One region of the Pedococcus sp. P2_D9 genome, then DNA from elsewhere that is predicted to be linked to it. Evidence: riboswitches for the same ligand, from Rfam matches in the RefSeq annotation. Region 1 holds a riboswitch; the other holds the start of a gene.

Evidence for each region. A riboswitch is a leader RNA that binds a small molecule or an ion and turns the genes downstream of it on or off. The one in region 1 is predicted to bind cobalamin.
Region 2: another riboswitch for cobalamin. It lies ahead of AC1DXJ_RS17170 (prenyltransferase/squalene oxidase repeat-containing protein); the one in region 1 lies ahead of AC1DXJ_RS02530 (ribonucleoside-diphosphate reductase subunit alpha).

What each region holds. Positions count from the first base shown of each region.
Region 1 covers NZ_JBFUEI010000001.1:528,318-540,196, reverse strand. Annotated here, with positions in the region: gene AC1DXJ_RS02580 (NHL repeat-containing protein) at 1-235, shown strand, start outside; gene AC1DXJ_RS02575 (2Fe-2S iron-sulfur cluster-binding protein) at 303-842, shown strand; gene AC1DXJ_RS02570 (FAD binding domain-containing protein) at 839-1,834, shown strand; gene AC1DXJ_RS02565 (xanthine dehydrogenase family protein molybdopterin-binding subunit) at 1,831-4,089, shown strand; gene AC1DXJ_RS02560 (nuclear transport factor 2 family protein) at 4,108-4,521, opposite strand; gene AC1DXJ_RS02555 (hypothetical protein) at 4,708-5,112, shown strand; gene AC1DXJ_RS02550 (SRPBCC family protein) at 5,132-5,569, opposite strand; gene AC1DXJ_RS02545 (ABC transporter permease) at 5,710-6,531, opposite strand; gene AC1DXJ_RS02540 (ATP-binding cassette domain-containing protein) at 6,528-7,430, opposite strand; gene AC1DXJ_RS02535 (DUF4185 domain-containing protein) at 7,513-8,673, opposite strand; cobalamin riboswitch at 8,741-8,982, shown strand; gene AC1DXJ_RS02530 (ribonucleoside-diphosphate reductase subunit alpha) at 9,122-11,551, shown strand; gene AC1DXJ_RS02525 (ribonucleotide-diphosphate reductase subunit beta) at 11,548-11,879, shown strand, end outside.
Region 2 covers NZ_JBFUEI010000012.1:69,578-81,456, reverse strand. Annotated here, with positions in the region: gene ndk (nucleoside-diphosphate kinase) at 1-185, opposite strand, end outside; gene AC1DXJ_RS17195 (DUF998 domain-containing protein) at 229-948, shown strand; gene AC1DXJ_RS17190 (DUF4233 domain-containing protein) at 848-1,246, opposite strand; gene AC1DXJ_RS17185 (hypothetical protein) at 1,435-1,566, shown strand; gene AC1DXJ_RS17180 (bifunctional folylpolyglutamate synthase/dihydrofolate synthase) at 1,597-2,982, opposite strand; gene ileS (isoleucine--tRNA ligase) at 3,003-6,311, opposite strand; cobalamin riboswitch at 6,681-6,807, shown strand; gene AC1DXJ_RS17170 (prenyltransferase/squalene oxidase repeat-containing protein) at 6,911-8,560, shown strand; gene AC1DXJ_RS17165 (hypothetical protein) at 8,560-9,432, shown strand; gene AC1DXJ_RS17160 (energy-coupling factor transporter transmembrane component T) at 9,439-10,530, shown strand; gene AC1DXJ_RS17155 (ABC transporter ATP-binding protein) at 10,527-11,879, shown strand, end outside.

The DNA.
Region 1 (11,879 bases):
GAGCACGGCGGGCTTTGCCGGGCTGACGAGCTGGAGGGCCGATGCCTTCAGCGGCAAGCCCCACGTCAACCAGGCTGCGGTGTGGCGAGCCAGGCTGGTCGTGTGGATCACGATCCCGCTGGCCCTGCTGGGGGTCTGGCTGCTGTGGCGCCTGGGCGTCTGGACGGCTCGGCGCCTCGGCATCCTCGACGGGCCGCTGCCGCTCCGGTTCGACCCGACGTGGTGGCGCCGCTGAGACCGGGCCGGCCACCGGCGGGACCGCTCGGGCTGGGTTAGTCTCCGGACAAGGAAGGGAGACGCCAGTGCCAGTGCATCCCCGCACCACTCCGCAGTTCCGCTTCACCCTCAACGGAACGCCGACCGAGGTCGAGGTGGATGCGGGGGTCAGCCTGCTGGACCTCCTGCGCGAGCGCCTCGACCTCCCCGGGACCAAGAAGGGCTGCAACCAGGGCGCCTGCGGGGTCTGCACCGTGCTCGTCGACGGCCGCCGCGTGCTGGCCTGCCTCACCCTCGCGGTCCAGGTCGAGGGCCGGGAGGTCACCAGCATCGAGGGCGTCGGGTCACCCGAGACTCCGCACGACCTCCAGCGTGCGTTCGTCGGGGCAGACGGATTCCAGTGTGGCTACTGCACTTCAGGTCAGATCTGCTCGGCTCTGGGCATGCTGCGCGAGCTCGACGAAGGGGTGCCGAGCGCGGTCTCCGAGCGCCTCGCCTCACCGCCCGACCGCTCGAACCTCGAGGTGCGAGAACGCATGAGCGGCAACTTGTGCCGGTGCGGCGCCTACAACGGCATCGTGGAGGCCATCGAGTCCTATGCGAACACGGCGGGTGGTCACCGATGAAGCCGGTCTCGTATGCCGTGCCGGCAAGCATCGACGAGGCGCTGGCGGCCATCGTCGACCTGCCTGGTGCGAAGTTCCTCGGCGGTGGCACCAACCTGGTGGACCTCATGCGTGAGGGCATCGAGACGCCGGACGTCCTCGTCGACGTGTCCCGCCTCCCGTTCGCCGAGATCAAGGAGACCGCGGACGGTGGCCTGCGGATCGGTGCCGGAGTCAGGAACACCGATCTCGCCGCCGACCTGGCTGTGCGCCAACGCTTCCCAGTCCTCGCACAGGCGATTCTCATGGGGGCCTCCGGCCAGATCCGCAACATGGCGACTGTCGGGGGCAACCTCCTGCAACGCACGCGATGCCTCTATTTCTACGACCACGCCGCCGCGTGCAACAAGCGTGAGCGCGGTGCCGGTTGCGATGCTGCCGGGGGTCACAACCGGATGGGTGCGGTCCTCGGGGCCAGCGAGCACTGCGTGGCGGTGCATCCCTCCGACCTGGCTGTGGCTCTCGTGATGCTCGACGCGGAGGTCGAGGTCGCCAGCCGCGCCGGCGTCCGGACGATCCCGATCCAGGACTTCCACCGACTCCCGGGCGAGACGCCGGACGTGGACACCACCCTTGCGGCAGACGAGCTGATCACGGCGGTCACCGTCCCGGCGCAGCCACTGGCGGCCCGCTCCCGCTACCGCAAGGTCCGCGACCGTGCCTCGTACGCGTTCGCGCTGGTCTCCGTGGCCGCCGCCCTCGAGGTCACCGACGGCACGGTCTCGCAGGTGCGCGTCGCGCTCGGGGGAGTGGCCCACAAGCCTTGGCGGGCAACGACTCTCGAGCAGCATTTGACCGGGCAACCCGCCACGGACGAGGACTTCACGGCCGCGGCCCGTGCCGAGCTGGCGCAGGCCGTGGGCACGCCCAGCACCGAGTTCAAGATCGACCTCGCGGTCCGTACGATCACCGCCACCCTCCGGCGACTGCGCGACGAAGGAGGTGCGTCATGACCCTGGCGCCCGAGCGGACGACCCAAGCCGTAGCGCCGACGGAGAGCGACGAACGGACCGGTCCAGCCATCGGGAGGCCGGTCGACCGGGTGGACGGGCTCGCGAAAGCAACTGGCACAGCTCGGTTCTCGGCGGAGTACCCCTTGCCGGGCCTGACCCATGCCGTCCTCGTCCACGCGCCCATCGCCCGCGGTCGCATCACGTCACTCGACACTGCCCGGGCCGAGGCCCATCCGGGCGTGGTGCTTGTCCTGACCCACCACAACGCCCCGCGCCTCACCCCGCCACCGAGCCGGATGAACCCGATGGACCTCTCCACCATGGCCGCTGGGAGCTCCATCGCCTTCCTCAACACCGACGAGGTGCACGTCGACGGGCAGCCCGTCGCCGCCGTGGTGGCCGAGACCCTCGAAGCAGCCCAGTACGCCGCGTCCCTCGTCCAGGTGGAGTACCAGACCATCACACCCACGGCCGACTTCGACGCAGAGCTGCCCACCGCGACGCGGGTCCGCTCGATGCCGGTGATGCCCGCGACGGGAGGCAAGCGCGGTGACGCCCGCGCGGCATACGCGACGTCGCCGGTGAAGGTGGACCTGACCTTCACCACCCCACAGCACAACCACAACGCCCTCGAACCCCACGCGACCACGGCCGTCTGGGACGGCGGACGGCTCACCGTCTACGAGGGCTGCCAGAACATCGACTGGACCCAGAAGTTCCTGGCCAAGCGGTTCGACATTCCGGCCGGCGACGTCCACGTCGTGTCGAAGTACGTCGGCGGGGGTTTCGGCGGCAAGTCCAAGGTGTGGGCCGCGACGTTGATCGCCTGCATGGCCGCCAAGGTCGCGGAACGGCCGGTGCGGCTGGCCCTCACCCGCGAGGGCGTCTATCGCACCGTGGGTGGTCGGACCCCCACCCGTCAGCGCGTGGCGATCGGGGCCTCGCGAGCCGGTCAGATGGAGGCCCTCATCCACTCGGCCACGTCACGCAAGGGTCGTGTCGGCGGTGAAGCAGACCAGATCGTCGCGTGCAGCCTCGACCTCTACGACGCCTCGACGATCCTGGCCGAGCAGAAGGTCGTCGAGCTCGACCTCATGACGAACACCGCCATGCGTGCCCCCGGTGAGGCGCAGGGCAGCTTTGCCGTGGAGTCCGCCGTGGACGAGCTCGCCATCGAGCTCGGAATGGACCCGGTCGACCTGCGCCTGCTCAACCAGCCCGGCGAGAAGAGCCCGGTCCACGGAACGCGCTACTCCCACCGCAGGCTCGCGCAGACGCTCGAGCAGGGACGGGACCTGTTCGGGTGGGCCGATCGGCCGGCGCCGGGCACGCGCGACGGCAAGGACCTCGTCGGCTGGGGGGTGGCCGCCGCCATCCACCCGTCGTGGGAGTTCGTGGCCAACGTCCAGCTCACCGTTGATGCGACCGGCAGCGCCACGCTCGCCTGCGCCTTCCACGAGATGGGCATGGGCACGGCCACTGTCGTGGGCCAGATGGTCGCCGACTGCCTGGGGGTGCCGTTGGAGCGGGTGAACGCGCTCTACGGCGACTCCGACCTCCCCATGGGGCCGGGAGCGGGGGGCTCGGGCCAGACCGCGAGCCTGGCCGGCTCCATCGAGAAGGCGTGCCACGCCATGCGCAAGAGGCTGGACGCCCTGGCGTCCAAGGCAGGTATGCCGGACGGTTCCGACCCTGCCGAGGTCCTGACCCGCGCGGGCGAGCGTTCGCTCACAGTGCAGGTGGGTGCTGACTCCGGACCGAAAGCCATGTGGGGCCAAGTGCGGTTCCTCTCCAAGCTGGTGATGGACAGCAGGCGGTGGATGAAGGCCGCCACGGGGGCGCACTTCTGCGAGGTCAGGGTGGACGCCGACACCGGTGAGCTGCGAATCCGTCGGTGGGTCAGCGTCTTCGACGTGGGTCGGGTGGTCAACCCCAAGACGACCCACAGCCAGCTGCGCGGCGGGATCGTCATGGGTCTGGGCCTCGCGATGGGGGAGGAGACACTGATCGACACGCGGAGCGCGCGGATCATGAACCCGAGCCTCGCCGAGTACCACGTGCCTGTGCACGCGGATGTCCCCTTCCTGGACGTGCACACCCTCGACGACCCGGACCCCCAGATGCCCTTGGGCATCCTCGGGGCGGGCGAGGTGGGCATCGTCGGGGTCGGTGCAGCCGTCGCCAACGCCGTCCGCCACGCCACGGGGCGGCGCGTCACCGACCTGCCCCTGACGCTGGATCGCATCGTCGGCTGACTGCCCGTGGCGGGGCGCTCAACGGGACGAGGAGGAGGGCGGCCTGGACAGCTCCTCGACCGCCGCCTCGATGTCCTGGTCAGTGCGGTCCACCGGCTCCATGTACAACCTGGCGCCGGCGATCAGGTCGTCGCGCACCGTCACGATGATGACCCCGCGCATGGCAAAGGGCGAGCCGTCGGGGTGCTGACCCTGCCAGTCGAACTCACCCCACTCGGTGTCCCCGTCCACTGACGAGGCAAGCAGCTCGGCGTGGAAGTCGGGGACGCCCTCGAACACCGCGGTCCAGTTGGCCAGGACCTGGGCGCTTCCCTTGAAGGCACGGCCGGGGTGGACGGGCTGGGAGCTGTCGTAGTCGGCGGAGAAGTGGGACGCCATGCGCTGTGCGTCGTGGGCGTTCTGTGCCTCCGTGAGGCGCTCCAGGATCCTCATGACGCTGACGTTAGCCCTGTCATCCGCGCACCGACAGCACCTGCCAGCGACGGCGCCCCCTCGCGAGCTGCGGACACACAGGCATGCCTAGTCCCCGGGCGTGACCCAACCGGGCCATTGCCGTCCACCAGCCCTCGGCGCCAGCATCGACTCACGCACAATTCGCTGCGACGGAAGGGAATCCACATGAATCGTGCAACTCGCTCGATAGCGGCCAGTCTGATCCTCGCGGCCACCTGCGCAGTCCTCACTCCGGTCGCCGCATCGGCCGCGAGTGGACCGCTGGCTGGCAGGTGGACCTCGATCGACGCCGACGGCAGCACCCAGACGCTGGACATCAGGGGCTCAGGGCGCACTGTCTACGCGATGACCTACGTCGACGATGCCGCCACCAACGCCTGCGGCGGCAACCCAGCCCGGCTGTCCGGCCCCGGCTACACGGACGGCAGCGATGTGGTGATGGTCGCCTCCCTCGTCTGCCTACCGGGAGGCAACGTGGTGAGGGAACGTCTGACCATCGAGTTCCACTACGACGGAGGCGCGGGCACCCTCACCGACGCCTTCGGGATCGTCTGGCATCGCGCCCCCTGATCAGGGGGACAGACGGCCTTCAGCGGCTCTCTGCCTTGCGCAGGACCGACTCGAACTGCTTCCCCAGCGCTCGTGGCCCGGCGATGGGGATCAGGGCGGCGACGAGCTTGCCCCTGAACGAGTTGGGCAGCCGCGTGAGCGAGACGTGCAGGTCGGTGCCCCCGGCCGAGGGCACCAGCTCGTACCGCCAACCGCTGCCCGGTCCCCACAGGTTCGACTCCAGGGTGTCGATGGTGACGACGCCGGAGGAGGCGTTCCACGAGTAGCGTTCGCGCTCCCAGCCCATGCCGGTGCCCTCGGTCACCTCAGCCCAGTCCGGACCCTGTGCGTGGACCGTGAAGTGGGCCTCGTCGACGTTCGGCCACCACCGGGACCGGTCCGGGCCGAAGTCGGTGATCACGGCCATGACCGCGGTCGGCGACAAGCTGGTGTGGACGGTGAACCTGGTGGTCGCCATGCGCAGTGCTCTCCTTTTCTCGTGGGAACTTGCGGGCCTCGGTGAACCATCATCCGCCATCCGAGCACGAAGCTCCGCCGCCCTACCGACCGGTTGACCCGGTGGTGGGGCGGCGGAGCCCTGCTCCGATGCGCCTGACGTCACTTGACCTCGGCGCGGCGGACGATCAGCAGCCCGATGACCATGGGCAGGAGCAACCACAGGCCACCGGAGACTGCGAGGTGCTGCCACTGCTGGCTGGAGAGGTTGCCGTCGAAGAGGGGCATCTGCGAGTAGTTGAAGTCGGCCCACGGTTGCAGGTCGGCGAACCACTTCTGGTTCGCCGCCAGCAGACCGAGCAGCGGCGGCAGGACGAGGGTGTAGACGAAGTACGTGACGATCGCGCCAGGGGAGTTGCGGATGAGCAGGCCGAGCATGAAGCCGAAGACCATTCCGAGGACGCTGCCCAGGACGATCGTCGCGAAGTGGCCCACGGAGACGTTCCAGACCGGGTCCACGCCGGCGATGGCACTCCCGACGACCGTGCCGAGCACGCCGACGACGAGGGCGACGAACATCGACGCGACACCCACCGTGATGGCTGCGAGGAACTTGGCCCTGAGCACCCGACCGCGGTGCGGCACGAGGGTGAAGGTCGTCAGCCCGCTGCGCTGGCTCCACTCGCTCGTCACCGCGAGGATCCCGATCATGGGCAGGATCACGGTCATCGGCGCTCCGATCGCTGCCGCGAAGTTGTCGTAGGTGAGCTGGTCGTCGGGAGCGAACACGATGATGGCGGCCGTGGCGAGCACGCTGGTGATGACGATGCTGGCCATCAGCCAGAAGCCCGAGCGGGTGTCGAACATCTTGCGCAGCTCGACCCCGACGATGCGGGTCAGCGGGATCCGCGCGGCTGCTGTGCGCGTGCGGGGGGCGGGGGCGGCCGACTGGGAGGTCGGGGTCCGCAGGACGGTGGTGGTCATGCTGCTGCTCCTTCGCGCTGGGTGTCTGTCGTGAGCTCGAGGAACATCTCCTCGAGCCCGGCCCCGTCGGCGGTACGGAGCTCGGTGAGGACCAGGCGTGCGGCGAGCGCGATCTCGCCGACCTGGTCGGGTGCGGCGTCGGTGTGCACGCTGCCGTCTGGGTGGGGCGTGACGGCCAGGCCGGCATCCGCCATGGCCCGCGCCAGCGCGGCGGCGTCGCGTGCCCGGACCACGGTGCCGGCCGATGCGAGCAGGTCGGACTTGGTGCCCTGGGCCACGATCCGTCCGTTGCCGATGACCACGAGGTCGTCGGCGATGACCTCGATCTCGTGGAGGAGGTGGGAGGAGAGCAGGACGGTGCCGCCCTGGTCGGCGAACCCTCGCAGCAGGTCACGCATCCATCGGATCCCGGCCGGGTCGAGGCCGTTGGCGGGCTCGTCGAGGATGAGGACGTGCGGGTCGCCCAGGAGGGCGGTCCCGATGCCGAGGCGCTGGCGCATCCCCAGGGAGTAGTCGCGGACGCGCCGGTCGGCCTCGTTGTCGGTGAGGCTGACGAGCTCGAGCATCTCCTGGACCCGCGCCCGGGGCAGGCCCATCGTCCGCTGGGCGAGCGTGAGGATCTCGCGTCCGGTGCGGCCGGCGTGCTGTGCGGAGGCGTCCAGCAGGACTCCCACCTCGCGGCCCGGGTTGGGCAGGTCGGTGAACCGCTGTCCATCGACGGTGGCGGTACCGGAGGTGGCCGGGGTGAGGCCGACGATGATTCGCATGGTGGTCGACTTGCCTGCGCCGTTGGGGCCGAGGAAGCCGGTGACGCGGCCCGTGGCCGCGGAGAACGAGACGTCGTTGACGGCGGTCAGTCCACGTCCGTAGGTCTTCGTGAGTGATTCGACAGTGATCATGCCGAGAATCGTGGCGCTGACAGCCACGTGGACACATCGGGGACAGACCCCATGCTCACCCTGAGGCGACCCTGATTCCTCCTCAGGGGCGGTCGATCTCGGCGAACACCGGCCGTCCGAGGGTCGGGTCCTCGAGCAGCCGGCCGAAGTCGGTGGTGTTGCGCGAGATCGAGATGAGCAGTCGTCCGTCGGCCAGCGCGATCCCGGGGTGGGCGAGCGGCGCGTACTTGAGCTGTCCCGACGGGTCCTGGAACTCCGCCCTCGTCCCACGCTGAGCGGCCCAGGGGCCGACGGGCGACTCCGACGACCACGCGTAGACCGTGTTGCCGAGGTCGCCGTCCCGCTTGGAGACGATGACGAAGTGGCCGTCGACGGCGTCGACCGACAAGGTCTGGGAGACCCCGCCCTCGGCCGCGAGGACCACCGCAGCGCGATCCTGTTCCGACACCCAGGCCGCGCCGTCCCAGAACTGCCACGTGGAGCGGTCACGCGCGGCAGCCACCGGTGCGCGGGCGGCATACAGCGCTCGTCCGAAGGAGTGGCGAGTGGGGAGCCGGGTGCCGTAGACGTAGAGCCAGTCACCACTCACGGTCATCGCCGAGCCCCAGTTGACCTGGTCGGGCGCGGGGCTGTCGGGGGTGATGTCCAGCTGGTGCCGCAGCTGCGGGGCCCCACCGGTGGGCACCTCGAAAACCGTTGCGCTGCTGCCGAGGTACGTGAAGTCGAAGCTTCCCGCAACGCCACGACGGATGCGTGCGGTGGTGACGACGAGGAAGTCACCGTCCGGCCTCGACAGCGACACCACCGACATCGGCCAGTGGACGACGCCATCGGCGCGGTCGGGGATCGCCGGTCCCCGCGCTGAGGTCTCGACCTGGGACGTGCACAGTCCGCTCGTGACCAGCATGGAGTTGGCCACGATCCGCGGGGAGATCCCTTCGCGGCGCACTGTGTCGCCGAAGACCCACACGATCCGCTCATCGGGAAGTCGGGCACTGGCGCCGATGTCGCCGGCCTGCCACAACGGCAGGTCGAGGCCCGCGACGATCCGGTTGAGCTGGCCGACCGTCACCGTGGGCGGCCTCCCTGTGGAGGTCGCCACCGGGCAGGTCGGGGTGAGTCGGGGGTATGCCGGGGTGCCGGCAGGCGGTGCCGGCGCACCGCTTGGTGAAGGGGCGGAGCACCCCACCAGGGCAAGGAGGACGATTGCCGCGCTGGCCGCGAAGGGGATGGCGCGCCGCATGCAGGCAATCCTAGGGAAGCGACACGCCGACCCAACATGTGGTGCCGCGCTTTGGGCCAACCACCCGCATATGGTGTCTCTCGCTGGTCCGAAGGCCGCGCAATCGGTCTTCGGGGCAAGAGGGAACCCGGTGAGATTCCGGGACTGCCCCGCAGCGGTAAGCGGAAACGACCGCCGTCATCAAGCACTGCTCGCACACGCGGGTGGGAAGCGACGGCCAGTAGGAACCGAGTCGGCGACCCACCAGATCCGGGTCGCCGGCACGACACGTCCGCGAGTCCGAAGACCTGCCAGCGACCGTGCACACCGTGCGCGGTGAGTCGTGGCCTCGAGGGCGGGTCACACGACATGCGCAGCACCGCACCCCGTCGCCCTCGGCGACGCGCGTGGCTGCGTTGTCGTCTCCTCCTCGCGTCCGCGGCACCGATTCGCTCGCGAGGAGAGAGCAGTGACCGACACCAGCACCGACGTGGTCGACAGTGACGTCGTCCACCCCCCTGAGGCCGCCGAAGCGACGACCGCCCGACGCGCGACGATGGCCGTGCGCAAGCGCAACGGCGACGCCGAACCCGTCGACGTGATGAAGATCGTCCGCGCCGTGGAGCGGTGGTGCGACGACCTCGCCGAGGTCGACCCCATGGCGATCGCCACCCGGACCATCAGCGGCCTCTACGACGGAGCCACCACCGCCGAGCTCGACCGACTGTCCATCCAGACGGCGGCAGAGATGACCGCGGCCGAGCCGGAGTACTCCCGGCTCGCAGCCCGGTTGTTGTCGAACTACATCGACAAGGAGGTCCGCGGGCAGCAGATCGCGTCGTTCAGCCAGGCCGTCCGCCTCGGGCACCTCGAGGGACTGATCGGTGACGAGACCGCTGCCTTCGTCGAGGCCAACGCGCGCAAGCTCGACCACGCCGTCGACGTGTCCAACGACCGGCGGTTCGAGTACTTCGGGCTGCGCACCGTCTACGACCGCTACCTGCTGCGCCACCCCGACACCCGGTTGGTCATCGAGACCCCCCAGTACTTCCTGCTCCGGGTGGCCTGCGGCCTGTCGCACACACCTCAGGAAGCGATCGCCTTCTACCAGCTGATGGCCTCGCTGGCCTACCTGCCCAGCTCTCCCACCCTGTTCAACTCCGGCACGCGGCACACCCAGATGTCCTCCTGCTACCTCGTCGACTCGCCCCAGGACGAGCTGGAGTCGATCTACGACCGTTACACCCAGGTCGCCAAGCTGTCCAAGTTCGCTGGTGGCATTGGGATCTCGTGGTCGCGGGTGCGGTCCCGTGGGGCGCTGATCCGTGGCACCAACGGTCACTCCAACGGCATCGTCCCGTGGCTGCGCACCCTCGACTCGTCGGTCTCCGCGGTCAACCAGGGCGGTCGCCGCAAGGGAGCCGCGTGCGTCTACCTCGAGCCGTGGCACCCCGACATCGAGGAGTTCCTCGAGCTGCGCGACAACACCGGCGAGGACGCCCGCCGAGCGCACAACCTCAACCTGGCCAACTGGGTCCCGGACGAGTTCATGCGCCGCGTCGAGGCCGACGAGCAGTGGAGCCTGATCGACCCGAACGAGGTGCCCGAACTCCCGGACCTGTGGGGTCCGGCCTTCGAGGCTGTGTATGCCGCGGCGGAGCGCGACGGACGCTTCGTGCGCCAGGTCAGCGCTCGCGAGCTCTACGGCAAGATGATGCGGACCCTGGCCCAGACCGGTAACGGCTGGATGACCTTCAAGGACGCCAGCAACCGGACGTGCAACCAGACCAGCGACGACCAGGTGCCCGGCGCGCCGGTCGTCCACCTCTCCAACCTGTGCACCGAGATCATCGAGGTCTCCAGCAACGACGAGACGGCCGTGTGCAACCTGGGTTCGGTCAACCTGGCCCAGCACCTGACCGGTGGTCGCGACGCAATGGACTGGGACAAGCTGCGGGCGACCGTGCGGACGGCCGTGACCTACCTGGACCGCGTCATCGACATCAACTACTACCCGTCCGCCGAGTCCGCGGCGTCCAACCCGAGATGGCGGCCCGTGGGCCTGGGCGTCATGGGCCTGCAGGACGTGCTGTTCGCGTTGCGGCTGCCGTTCGACTCGTCCGAGGCGCAGGAGCTGTCCACCCGCATAGCGGAGGAGGTCTACCTGTCGGCACTGGAGCAGTCCGCGGAGCTGGCGGGCGAGCACGGCCCGCACCCGGCATACCAGCAGACGCGCGCGGCGCGCGGTGATCTGCAACCCGACCTCTGGGGTGTCACGCCGACTCAGACCCGGCGCTGGGAGTCGGTGCGGAACGCCATCAAGGAGAATGGACTTCGCAACTCGCTGCTCATCGCCATCGCGCCCACGGCAACCATCGCCTCGATCGCGGGCGCCTACGAGTGCATCGAGCCACAGGTGTCCAACCTGTTCAAGCGCGAGACACTCTCGGGGGAGTTCCTCCAGGTCAACACCGCCCTCGTGCGCGAGCTCAAGGCACGCGGGCTCTGGACCCCCGAGGTGCGCGAGGCGATCAAGCGCAGTGACGGCTCGGTCCAGGGCATCACGTCGATCCCTGCAGACGTACGGCTGTTGTTCCGCACCGCGTGGGAGCTGCCTCAGAAGTCCCTCATCGACATCGCGGCTGCCCGCCAGCCCTACATCGACCAGAGCCAGTCGCTCAACCTGTTCCTCGCCTCGCCGACGATCGGGAAGCTGAGCTCGATGTACCTCTACGCGTGGAAGGCCGGCCTGAAGACGACCTACTACCTGCGGTCCCGCCCAGCCACCCGCATCCAGCAGGCGACCATCTCCGTCGCCGCGCCCATCCCGACCGTCCCCGACGAGGAAGCCGTCGCGTGCTCCCTCGAGAACCCCGAGAGCTGCGAGGCCTGCCAGTGAGCATCGACCAGACCACCACCGACACGACCGTCGCGACCGACCACTCGGCCACGCGGATGCTCCTCGACCCGGGGATGAACCTGACGTTGCGGCCGATGCGCTACCCGCACTTCTACGAGCGCTACCGCGACGCCATCAAGAACACCTGGACCGTCGAGGAGGTCGACCTGCACACGGACCTCAAGGACCTCCAGCGCCTCACCGACGCCGAGCGACACCTCGTAGGGCGGCTGGTGGCGTTCTTCGCCACCGGCGACACGATCGTGGCCAACAACCTGGTGCTCAACCTCTACCAGCACATCAACTCCCCCGAGGGGCGGCTCTACCT
Region 2 (11,879 bases), on a different contig from region 1:
TAGAACGGCTTGCCCTCGTGCTCGGCGTAGTGCTCGGCGAGCTGCTCGCGGGTGGGGGTGGTCACCGCGAGCGCGGCGAGGGTGTAACCCTTCGCCTCGATGCGGCGAAGCACCTCGCCACTGAGGCCGCGGGCGAAGCCGTCGGGCTTGACCAGGACAAGGGAGCGTTCGGTCTGAGTCGTCACGGCCGCCAGCCTACCGAGCAACGGCAGGGACTAGCGTCGCGGTGTGCAAGAGGTGGCGGGGACGAGCAAGGACGTCAGGTATGCCGCGTGGCTGGTCCAGCCTGCCTACCTCGTCATCGAGGTTGCGCTGGCTCTCCTCGCGGGCGTGCAGTACTCGCTGGCCGACGACACGATCAGCGCCCTCGGCACGTCCTGCTCGCCCCACGAGGTCGGGTGCTCGTCCGCCCCGGTGCTGATGGACCTCACGTTCATCCTCTTCGGGATCCTCCAGGCACTGGGCGCCCTCCCGCTGCTCAGGGCGCACGGACGACCCGCCTTGGTCGGCTGGCTGTGGGTCGTGGCCGGGCTGGGTTCGGTCGGCGTCGGGCTCCTGCCCGTGGACACCCACCCCCTGGCCCACTCCCTCGTGGCGCTCCCGGTCTTCGTGGCGCAGCCGCTCGCCCTGCTGCTGCACGCGCGGTTGTCGACGCCTGGCCGACTGCGCAGCGCTGGCCTGGTCCTCGCCGGCGTGGCCCTCGCTGGCGTCGTCACCTTCGCGGGACTGCTCGGCGCCGACCACTGGTCGGGGCTGGCCGAGCGCGCCGCCATCTGGCCGGCGAAGCTGTGGCTCCCGCTGGCCCTCCTGGCAGCTGCTCCTGCGACCGGTGCTGCGACCGGTGCTGCTACTGCTGCTGGGCGACGTCGGCCCGCTGCCGCGCCGCCACCTGCTCCTCCACCCGGTGACACAGGACCAGCGAGCCCACCCACAACGCCAGGAAGATGAGCCCGACACCGAGCATCGCGGGCACCACCACCGCGCTGGCGAAGGTCAGCACCTGGATGAGCCACCCCAGCGTCACCCCCCACGGCCGACGCATCATCCCGGCGGCGAGCCAGCACAGCACTGCGAGACCGACACCGGTCCACAACCAGGCATGGCTGCGGTCGTCACCCTCGGCGCTGGCCAGGCCACGGGCCACCAGCGCGCCGAGGAACACCACGACCCCCTGGCTGCCGAGCACGGTCGCGAGCATCCGCCAGGTGAACTTGCCGAGCGCGCCGTAGAAGACGATGCCCTTCATCGACCGCCCCGGTGGGAGTCACGGAACCTGGTGAGCAGCCAGAAGGCCACGGCGACCACGATGGCGAGGACGATCAGCTTCCCGAACATGCTCCGAGCGTATGCCGTGTGGCCGGGCCGAGAGCGCCGGACCTGGCGTACTGTCACAGAACGGAGTCATTCAGGCTTCCTAGCGCTGGGAGCACCACCATGGCCGACAAGTCACCTCGACAACACCTGGCCAAGAAGGCCGGCAAGTCCATCAAGGAGAAGCGCGCCGAGAAGCACGCCAAGGCCGACGCAAAGACCCACCTCGACGTGGGGCAGATCGGCAAGAAGTAGCCGTACCCACACGCTGTCGGCGCGACCGGCTCAGACGTCGGTCGCGCCGAGCAGCATCCGCACCTCGGCGGCAGTGGTGACCGAGCCCGTCGCCAGCACACCGCCCCCGACGCCGCCCTCGTCGGCGAGTCCCGCCGCGACGTCCAGGGCGTCGGGCAGGTCCTGGACCACCGTGACCCGGTCCTCGCCGAAGATGTCCACGGCCAGCTCACCCAGGTCGTCAGGCCTCATGGCGCGGGGCGAGGTCGTGCGCGAGACCACCACGTGGTCGAGCACCGGCTCGAGGATCTCGAGCATCTCGGTGGCGTCCTTGTCCTTGAGGATGGCGATGACTCCCACGATCTTCGCGAAGTTGAACGAGTCCTCCAGGGCGTCCCGCAGTGCCATCGCGCCAGCGGGGTTGTGCGCTGCGTCCACGATGACGGTCGGTGAACGCCGCACGATCTCGAGGCGACCCGGCGAGGCGACCCGGGCGAGGCCCGCCCGGACGATGTCGGGATCCAGCCGCTGCTCTCCCCCACCGAAGAACGCCTCCACGGCGACCAGGGCCTGCGTGGCGTTGTGCGCCTGGTGCGCGCCGTGGAGGGGCAGGAACAGGTCTTCGTAGTCGCCACCCAGACCACGGATGGCGATCTGCTGCCCGCCGACACCCACGTCCCTTGTCAGCAAGCCGAAGTCGTTGCCCTCGAACGCGATCCGGGCGCCGACCTCGGCCGCACGGTCGGCGAGGATCTGGGCGACGTCCGGCTCCTGGACACCGATGACCGCCACGGAGTCGGGCTTGATGATGCCGGACTTCTCGGTGGCGATGTCGACGACGTCGTTGCCGAGGAAGTGCTGGTGGTCCAGCGCGATGGGAGTGACGACGGCGACCGAACCGTCAGCCACGTTGGTGGCGTCCCAGCTGCCGCCCAAGCCCACCTCCACGATGGCGACGTCGACGGGGGCGTCGGCGAACGCGGCATACGCAACGGCCACGAGGACCTCGAAGTAGGTCATCCGCGGCCCCCCGTCGGCGACCGACCGGGCATCGACGATCTCGATGATGGGCAGCACGTCGTCGTAGGCCTCGAGGAACTTCTCGGCGCTGATCGGCTCGCCGGAGAAAGCGATCCGCTCGCGCACGCTGTGCAGGTGGGGTGAGGTGAACCGCCCCGTCTTCAGGCCCATCTCACGCAGCAGCGAGTCGATGATCCGGGTCGTCGACGTCTTGCCGTTGGTCCCCGTGAGGTGGATGACCGGGTAGGTGCGCTGGGGGTCGCCGAGGAGCTCCATGACCGCGGCGATCCGGTCCAGGCTCGGTTGCAGGTCGTGCTCGGGGGCGCGGGCGAGGATGGCCTCCTCGGCCTCTCGCATCGCCTTGATGACCTCGAGGTTGTGCGCGGCCTCGCGCTGGGCGGCATCAGGGGCAGGCATGGGTTTCAGTCTTCCTTCCGTCAGAGCTTCATGACCTTGATGCGCACCGGCTCGCCGTCGCCGACCGTGGCCTCCGCGACGTCCTCGCGCTGGGGCAGCGCGTCGAGCTGGGGGGCACTGCCGAACTGGGTCGCCAGGGTCTCCTCGACGATCAGGGCCTGGTGGGCCACAGTCGCCTCCCAGACGGCCGGGGACCCCGTGACGGTCAGCGAGATCCGGTCCGACACGTCGAGACCGGCCTCACGGCGGGCCTGCTGGACAGCCCGCACGACGTCACGTGCGAGACCTTCCTGGGCCAGCTCGGCGGTGACCTCGGTGTCGAGCACCACGAAGCCGCCACCGGGCAGCATCGCCGTGGCCTTGGCCCCGCCCTGCTGCTCCGAGTCGACCACCATCTCGAGGGTGTACTCCCCCTCGACGAGGTCCAGCCCCCCAGCAGTCACCGTGCCATCGGGCGCCACGGACCAGTCGCCGGACTTGCTGCCCTTGATGGCCTGCTGGACGTCACGCCCGAGCCGCGGACCGGCTGCCCGGGCATTGACGGTGAGCCGCTGCGTGATGCCGAAGTCGGCCTCGCTGGCGTCGCCGAGGTCGCGGAGGGTGACAGTGCGCACGTTGACCTCGTCGGCGATGATCCCGCCGAAGTCCTTGAGCGACAACGCGTCTGACGTCACGACGGTGAGGTCCTGGAGTGGCAGTCGCACCCGCAGACCACCTGCCTTGCGCAGGGACGACGCCACGGAGCAGACCTCGCGGGCCCGGTCCATGGCCGAGACCAGGGCGTGGTCTGCCGGCAGGTCGGTGTGGTCCGGCCAGTCGGTGAGGTGCACCGAACGGCCGCCTGTCAGTCCTCGCCAGATCTCCTCGGTGGTGAGAGGAAGCAGGGGCGCCGCCACGCGGCAGACGACCTCGAGGGCGGTGTAGAGGGTGTCGAACGCCTGCTCCGCACCGCGGCCTTCCGAACCCGAGCCCGTGCCCGTCCCGGTGTCCCAGAAGCGCTCGCGCGAGCGGCGGACGTACCAGTTGGTCACCACGTCGAGGAAGCCACGGGTCGTCTCGCAGGCGTTGGCGACCTCGTAGCCGTCCAGCTGCTCCTGCATGGTGCGGACGTACTCGCCGAGCTTGGCCAGCAGGTAGCGGTCGAGCGGGTCGGTGGAGGCCGTCGACCACTTCGCCTCGTAGCCCTGTCCGCCACCAGCAGCGTTGGCGTACAAGGAGAAGAAGTACCAGGTGTTCCACAGCGGGATGAGCACCTGGCGCACGCCGTCACGGATGCCCTGCTCGGTCACGACCAGGTTGCCGCCCCGGAGGATGGGGCTCGACATGAGGAACCACCGCATGGCGTCGGCGCCGTCGCGGTCGAAGACCTCACGCACGTCGGGGTAGTTGCGCAGGGACTTCGACATCTTCTGGCCGTCCGAGCCGAGCACGATGCCGTGGCTCACGCAGGACGAGAAGGCAGGTCGGTCGAACAGCGCCGTCGCCAGGACGTGCAGGGTGTAGAACCACCCCCGCGTCTGGCCGATGTACTCGACGATGAAGTCACCCGGGAAGTGGTGCTCGAACCACTCGGCGTTCTCGAACGGGTAGTGCACCTGCGCGAACGACATCGACCCCGAGTCGAACCAGACGTCGAGGACGTCCTCGACCCGGCGCATGGTGGACTGCCCGGTCGGGTCATCGGGGTTCGGCCGCGTGAGGTTGTCGATGAACGGCCGGTGCAGGTCCGTGACCTCCACGCCGAAGTCGGCCTGCAGCTCGGCGAACGAGCCGTAGACGTCAAGGCGTGGGTACTCCGGGTTGTCCGACTTCCACACCGGGATGGGGCTGCCCCAGAAGCGATTTCGTGAGATCGACCAGTCGCGGGCGTTCTCGAGCCACTTGCCGAACTGGCCGTGCTTGACGTGCTCGGGCACCCAGGTGATCTGCTCGTTGAGCTCGAGCATCCGGTCCTTGAACTTGGTGACCTCGACGAACCAGCTCGAGACAGCCATGTAGATCAGCGGCTGCCGGCAGCGCCAGCAGTGCGGGTAGGAGTGGTCGTAGGTCTCCCGGCGCAGCAGGACGGTGCCCTCGGTGACCGAACCAGTCTCGCCCTCACCGCGCGTCCGAGCCTTCAGGTGGTCGATGATCATCGCGTTGGCGTCGAAGACCTGGACACCCTCGTAGTCGGTCACCGGGTAGGTGAAGCAGCCGTCGGGACCGACGGGGATGACCGGCTCGATGCCGGCGGCATCGGTGACGATCTTGTCCTCCTCACCGAAGGCGCCGGCCGTGTGGACCAGCCCGGTGCCGTCCTCGGTGGTGACGAACTCCGCCGGGAAGACCCTGTGCGCACGCTCGTGGCCCAGGTAGTAGGAGAAGGGCGGGGTGAACGACCGGCCGACGAGGTCGCTGCCCTTGAGCCGCTCCACGACGCGCGACTGCGGGTCGACCGGGTCGGTGCCGTCGGAGGTGTCTGCGCCGAACAGGTCCTTGGCGTAGGCCGCGAGGCGCGCCTCACCGATGAGGTAGCGCTCGGTGGTGCCGGTGACGTCGGACTCGACCACGACGTAGTCGATGTCGGGGCCGACCATGATGCCGAGGTTCGCGGGCAGGGTCCACGGCGTCGTCGTCCAGACCAGCGCGAGCTCGCCGGTCTCCAGGCGCAGGCCCACGGTGACAGCCGGGTCCTGGCGGTTCTGGTAGACGTCGTCGTCCATGCGCAGCTCGTGGTTGGACAGCGGGGTCTGGTCGTTCCAGCAGTAGGGCAGCACGCGGAAGCCCTCGTAGACGTAGCCCTTGTCGTACAACGCCTTGAAGGCCCAGATGACCGACTCCATGTAGTCGGGGTTGAGGGTCTTGTAGTCGTTGTCGAAGTCCACCCAGCGCGCCTGACGGGTGACGTAGTCGCGCCACTCCCCCGTGTACTTCAGCACGGACTCGCGGCACTTGGCGTTGAACTTCTCCAGCCCGAGCTCGAGGATCTCGTCCTTGGTCTTGATGCCGAGCTGGCTCATCGCCTCGAGCTCCGCGGGGAGCCCGTGGGTGTCCCACCCGAACCGTCGCTCGACCCGGCGTCCGCGCATCGTCTGGTAGCGCGGGATGAGGTCCTTGACGTAGCCGGTCAGCAGGTGGCCGTAGTGCGGCAGCCCGTTGGCGAACGGCGGCCCGTCGTAGAAGACGAACTCGTTGTCACCGTTCGTGCCCGCCGACCGGTTCTCCACCGACGCGACGAAGGTGCCGTCCTCGTCCCAGTACCTGAGGATCCGCTCCTCGATCTCGGGAAATCGGGGCGAGGCGGGCACGCCAGAGGGCTCGGTGTGGCTGGAGACCTTCGGATAGGTCATGGTGTCGGCGGTCCTCACATCACTCGTGTTCTTCACACGAGGACGACATCGCCGGGATTCCCGGCGGCACCGCGGTACCACCTCGCTTGCCGCACCCACGCGCCCGAGGAGGCCCGCGGCATACGACCGCTCTTGCTCGAGGTTGTGACGGACCCACCCGTCCGGTTCTAGTGAGCCACCACCCCGCGCGTATGCCGCGTGGCGCCGTGACCGTTCTTCCGGAGGCTCCCCGGTGATGGCCGGTTCAGTGCCTGTGCACCCAAGTCTAGCGGGCCGTGACGAAGGGCACGTCCGCGCGGCGGAAGGGCACCGTGCTGCGGTGTAGTCTGAGCGGCGTTGCCCCAGGGCAACACCACGACGCGACACCAGGGGAAGCCGGTCCAACTCCGGCGCTGACCCGCAACCGTAGGCCGCAGTGAAACGCGGCGAGCCGGAACACCTGGATCGCGAAGCGGCTCCATTTCCGTCGAGGTACGCGGGGCGGAGCCCGGACACCAGGTCCGAGGCCGCCCCCCGATGTCGCTCCAGCGACGCCGGGGGTCTTTCACGTTCTGGTGCCGGTGCACCCGTCGCGACACCGTTCGCAGTGAAGAGGCACCATGCACCGCACCCTCCGCAGCGCCCGTCCGGCCGCTGCACTGGCCCTGACACTGGGGGCAGCCCTGGTCCTGCCCGGCGCGGCGTTCGCCGGGACGACCGAGCCCACCCCGGTCAGCACCACGAGCACGACGAGCACCGGGACCACGAGCACCGGGACCGGCAGCGCCACGAGCGAGCCCACCGGCTCGACCTCGGCCACCACCACGACCCCGCCCCCCAGCGACACCTCGACGACCACGTCCGCCACAGGCTCGACCACCACCGGGACGAGCACCCTTCCCAGCACCACGACCGCCACCACCGGGTTGACCAAGTCGAGCGCCGCCAAGACCACCTCCCCCACCCTCGGACTGGTCCCCGGCGGCCGGGCGGGCCGGTATGGGCTGAACGCTGCCGCCGTCCTCCCCGAGACCTCCACCGACCCGGCCCTGGTCGCCGCCGGCTACCTCGTCAGGGAGCTTGCCGCAGGCCAGCACCACTTCTCCACCGTGGTCCCCGGCTTCGGCACGTTCGCCGACTACGGCGTCACCGCGGACGCCGTGCTGGCGCTCGCGGCAGCGGGGGCCGGGCAGGATGAGGCCGCCCTGACCACCGCGTACCTCGCCAACCACGTCCTCGACTACGTCGGCTTCGGCGATCCCAATGAGATCGCGGCGGGCGCGGTCGCGAAGCTCCTCAACGTCGCCATCGCGCAAGGTGTGGACCCGACCGCTTTCGGGGGTCAGAACCTCGTCGCGACCCTGCAGGCGCGAGAGGCACAGAACGGCCGGTTCTCGGACCAGTCGCAGTACGGCGACTTCTCGAACACGTTCGGCCAGTCACTCGCCCTCATCGGACTGCACCGGGCCGCCGTCACCACGAGCGCCCCATCGCGGGCGTACCTGCTGACCCAGCAGTGCTCGAACGGTGGCTTCCTGCTGTTCATGACCGATGCCGGCTGCACCGATCCTGCCTCCGCGGACCCGGATGCCACGGCCATGGCCGTCCAGGCCCTGATCGCGATCGGCGGCGCGACGGCTCAGGTCAGCGCAGGCCTCGACTACCTCGCCACGCGCCAGGCAGCGTCGGGGGGTGTCGGAGGCGGCGGACCCCAGACAGGACTCAACGCCAACACCACCGGTCTCGCCGGACAGGCCTTCCTGGCAGGTGGACGCAGCGCCAATGCTCGTCGCGCCGCATCGTTCGTCGCCGCACTGCAGTACGGCTGCACGTTCCCGGCAGGCGTTCGCGGTGGCATCGCCTACGACCAGACCGCCTACGACGACCAGGCAGACGCCGGAACCGCCGCAGCCCCTGTGGACCAGGACCGTCGTTCGACGTCGCAGGCCGCCCTCGCACTCGCCGGCACGCCGCTGTACGCAGTGTCGGCCGTCGGCGCCGACGCCACGGCGCCCGAACTCGACTGCCCCGCGGTCACGACCTCCACCACGACCTCCTCGACCAGCTCGACGAGCTCGAACAGTGCCGGCACCAGCACCACCGCGGCCGCGCCGGCGCCGGCCGACCCCTCCGACCCCGGATCGGCCGTGCCCGGCAACCTGGCCTTCACCGGTGCCGATGTGGCGGCGGCGACCCTCCTCGGAGCGCTGCTGCTGCTCACCGGAGCAGGGGCCATCGTGCTGGCACGGCGCAAGGGCGTGCACGCCTGATGCGGCTGCTCGCGCGCCTCGTCGCCGTCGCCGGACTCGTCGTCGCCGGCGGCCTCGCCCTCCCGGGCGGGGCCGCCCAGGCGGCGGCGTGCTCGGGCACGTCCGGGGTCACCGTCGTCATCGACTACGGATCCAGCTCGTCAACGTCCTGCGCGCCTGGCGATCCGGCGTCGGCCATGTCCGCCCTCAAGGCCGTGGCCACGGTGGTGAGCCCCCAGCGCTACCCCGGCACCGTCGTGTGCCGGATCAACGGGACACCGGCCAGCGACCCGTGCGTCCAGATGCCGCCGGCCAACGCCTACTGGGCGTTCTTCCATGCCTCGCGCGGTGGATCGTGGACCTACAGCAGCTCGGGGGTGGCCAGCTACAACCCCGCCCCGGGCACCGTGATCGGGTTCGCGTTCGGGTCCGGCGGCGCCCCCAGCAGCCCGCCTCCGGCTGCCAGCCCGAGCACGCCCAAGCCGTCGCCCAAGCCGAGCGCCTCCAGCTCGTCGAGCAAGCCACCCGCACCCAAACCCGCGGGCACCACCCCGGCCCGGCCCAGCAGCTCCAGCACCTCCGGCTCGACCCCCGCGGCCGGCGCCGGTGCCGGCACAGGCGCTGGCGCCGGCACCCGGCCGGGATCGCCGAGCAGCGCGACTCCGGGCGCCAAGCCGTCGACCACCACGACCTCGCCAGGCACCACCACGACCTCCGCGACGTCATCGGGCACCACCTCCGCCGGCTCCACCGGCAGCGGTGAGTCGGACAACGCAGCATCGGCCACGCCCGACTCCGGTTCGCCGCTGACCCTGCTCGCTGGCCTCGGTCTGGTGGGGCTGGTCGGTGCCGGCGCGGCATACCTCGCAGTGCGTCGTCGAGGAACCGCGTAGCCGCTCGTGCGCGCCGCCGGCACACCGCTGTCCCGTCACCTGCACCCCGTCGCCTGGTGGGTGTGGGCGATCGGGCTGGCGGTGGCCTGCTCGCGCACGAACAACCCGCTCCTGCTGCTGCTGGCCGTGAGCGTGGCCAGCCTGGTCGTCGCGGCCAGGCGCGGCAGCTCGCCGTGGTCGCGTGCGTTCCGGCTCTACCTCGTGCTCGGCGGGTTCATCATCGTGCTCAGGGTGGTGCTGCACGTGCTGGTGGGCTTCAAGTTCGGCACCACGCGGCTCTACTGGCTGCCGAGCGTCGAGCTCCCCGGCATCACGGTGCTGGGCCCGCTCTACCTCGAGGGCGTCCTCGCTGCCGCCGCCGAGGGGCTGCGCCTCGCGAGCCTGATCGCGTGCATCGGGGCCGCCAACGCGCTGGCCAACCCCAAACGGCTGCTTCGCGCCCTGCCCAGCGCCCTGCACGAGATCGGCACCGCCGTCGTCATCTCCGTGACCGTGGCCCCGCAGCTCGCCGAGAGTGTCCAACGCGTGCGTCGCGCCAGGGTGCTGCGCGGCGAGGGCGGTGGCGGGATCAGGTCGGTCGGCCGGGTCGCCCTGCCCGTGCTGCAGGACACCCTCGACCGGTCGTTGTCCCTCGCCTCGGCGATGGACTCGCGCGGCTACGGCCGACGCTCCGAGCAGTCGGCCGCCACCCGCCGCCTCACCGGGGCGCTGACCCTCTCCGGGCTGATGGGCGCCGGGGTCGGCATGTACGGGTTGCTCGACGGCACCGCACCGGCAGTGATCGGGATGCCGATGCTTGCCCTGGGGCTGGCCCTGTCCGCCATCGGCGTGCGCGTCGGTGGCGCAAGCGTGCAGCGCAGCGTCTACCGGCCCGACCCGTGGGCCCTCCCGGAGTGGCTGGTCGCCGGGGCCGGGGTGGCGGCCGCTGCACTCATGGTGGTCCAGGCCGGGCGAGCACCCGACGCCCTCGCCCTGCCGATCCAGCCGTTGGCGGCACCGGCGCTGCCACTCCTCGCCGTGCTGGGGATCCTGCTGGCCGCCGTGCCCGCCCTCGTGGCTCCGGCCCCTCCGGCAGCCCGAAGGAGTGGTGGTCGATGAGCACCGACCCCAGGGCGCCGGTCGTGTTCGACGCCGTGACCATCCGGTATGCCGGCAGCCCCCGCCCCGCCCTCCGCGAGGCGTCGTTCGTGCTCGAGGAGGGGGAGCTCGTCGTCGTCACCGGCCGCACGGGCTCGGGGAAGACCACCCTCCTCGGCGCCGTCAACGGAACCGTCCCGCACTTCACCGGTGGCCACCTCTCCGGACGGGTCACCGTCTGCGGTCGGGACACCCGCACGCACCGTCCGAGGGACCTCGCCGGCATCGTGGGGGTGGTGCGGCAGGACCCGCTGGCCGGCTTCGTGACCGACACGGTGGAGGAGGAGCTGGCCTACACGCTCGAACAGCTCGCCCTCGATCCCCCGGCGATGCGACGCCGCGTCGAGGAGGTGCTCGACCTGCTCGGGATCGCGGACCTGCGGGATGCGCCCTTGCGCGACCTGTCCGGTGGCCAGCAGCAGCGCGTCGCCATCGGCTCGGTCCTCACCGCGAGCCCCCGGTTGCTGGTCCTCGACGAGCCCACGTCGGCGCTCGACCCGACGGGAGCCGAGGAGGTCCTCGCGACGCTGTCGCGCCTGGTCCACGACCTGGGCCTGACAGTGGTGCTGTCCGAACACCGGCTCGAGCGCATCGTCGGCACCGCGGACCGCGTGATCCTGGTGGCGGACGACGGCACGGTCAGCGACGGCCTCCCGCGGGACGTCATGGCCACCGCTCCGCTCGCCCCACCGGTCGTCCACCTCGGTCGATGGGCCGGCTGGCAACCGCTGCCCTTGACGGTCCGTGACGCCAGGCGGGCCGCGACCACCCTTCGACGGGACCTGACCCGCGCCGCAGACGCTGCCGCCGACGGGTCCCCCACCGCTCCCGCGCCTGTCACCTCAACCACGGGTGGCCACGATCGGGTTGCAGCCGTGGGCGTGGACGTCAGGCACGGGAGCGTGGCCGCCGTGCGCTCGGTCGACCTCTCCCTGCACGATGGAGAGGTCGCTGTCCTCATGGGTCGCAACGGCTCCGGCAAGTCCTCGCTCCTGTGGGCCCTGCACGGCACGGGCAGCCGCAGCGCGGGCGAGGTCACCGTCCTCACCGCCACGGGTGGCCGGGTCGACCCCGCCACCGAGTCCCCCAAGGTCCGGCGCAGCCACATCGGGCTGGTGCCCCAGAGTGCGCCAGACCTGCTCTACCTCGACTCGGTGGGAGCCGAGTGCCGCCAGGCCGACCACGAGGCGGCAGCGGAGCCCGGCTCGACGCGGGCCACCCTCGACAGGCTCGCACCCGGCATACCCGACGACCACCATCCACGCGACCTCTCCGAGGGGCAGCAGCTCGCCCTCGTTCTCGCGATCCAG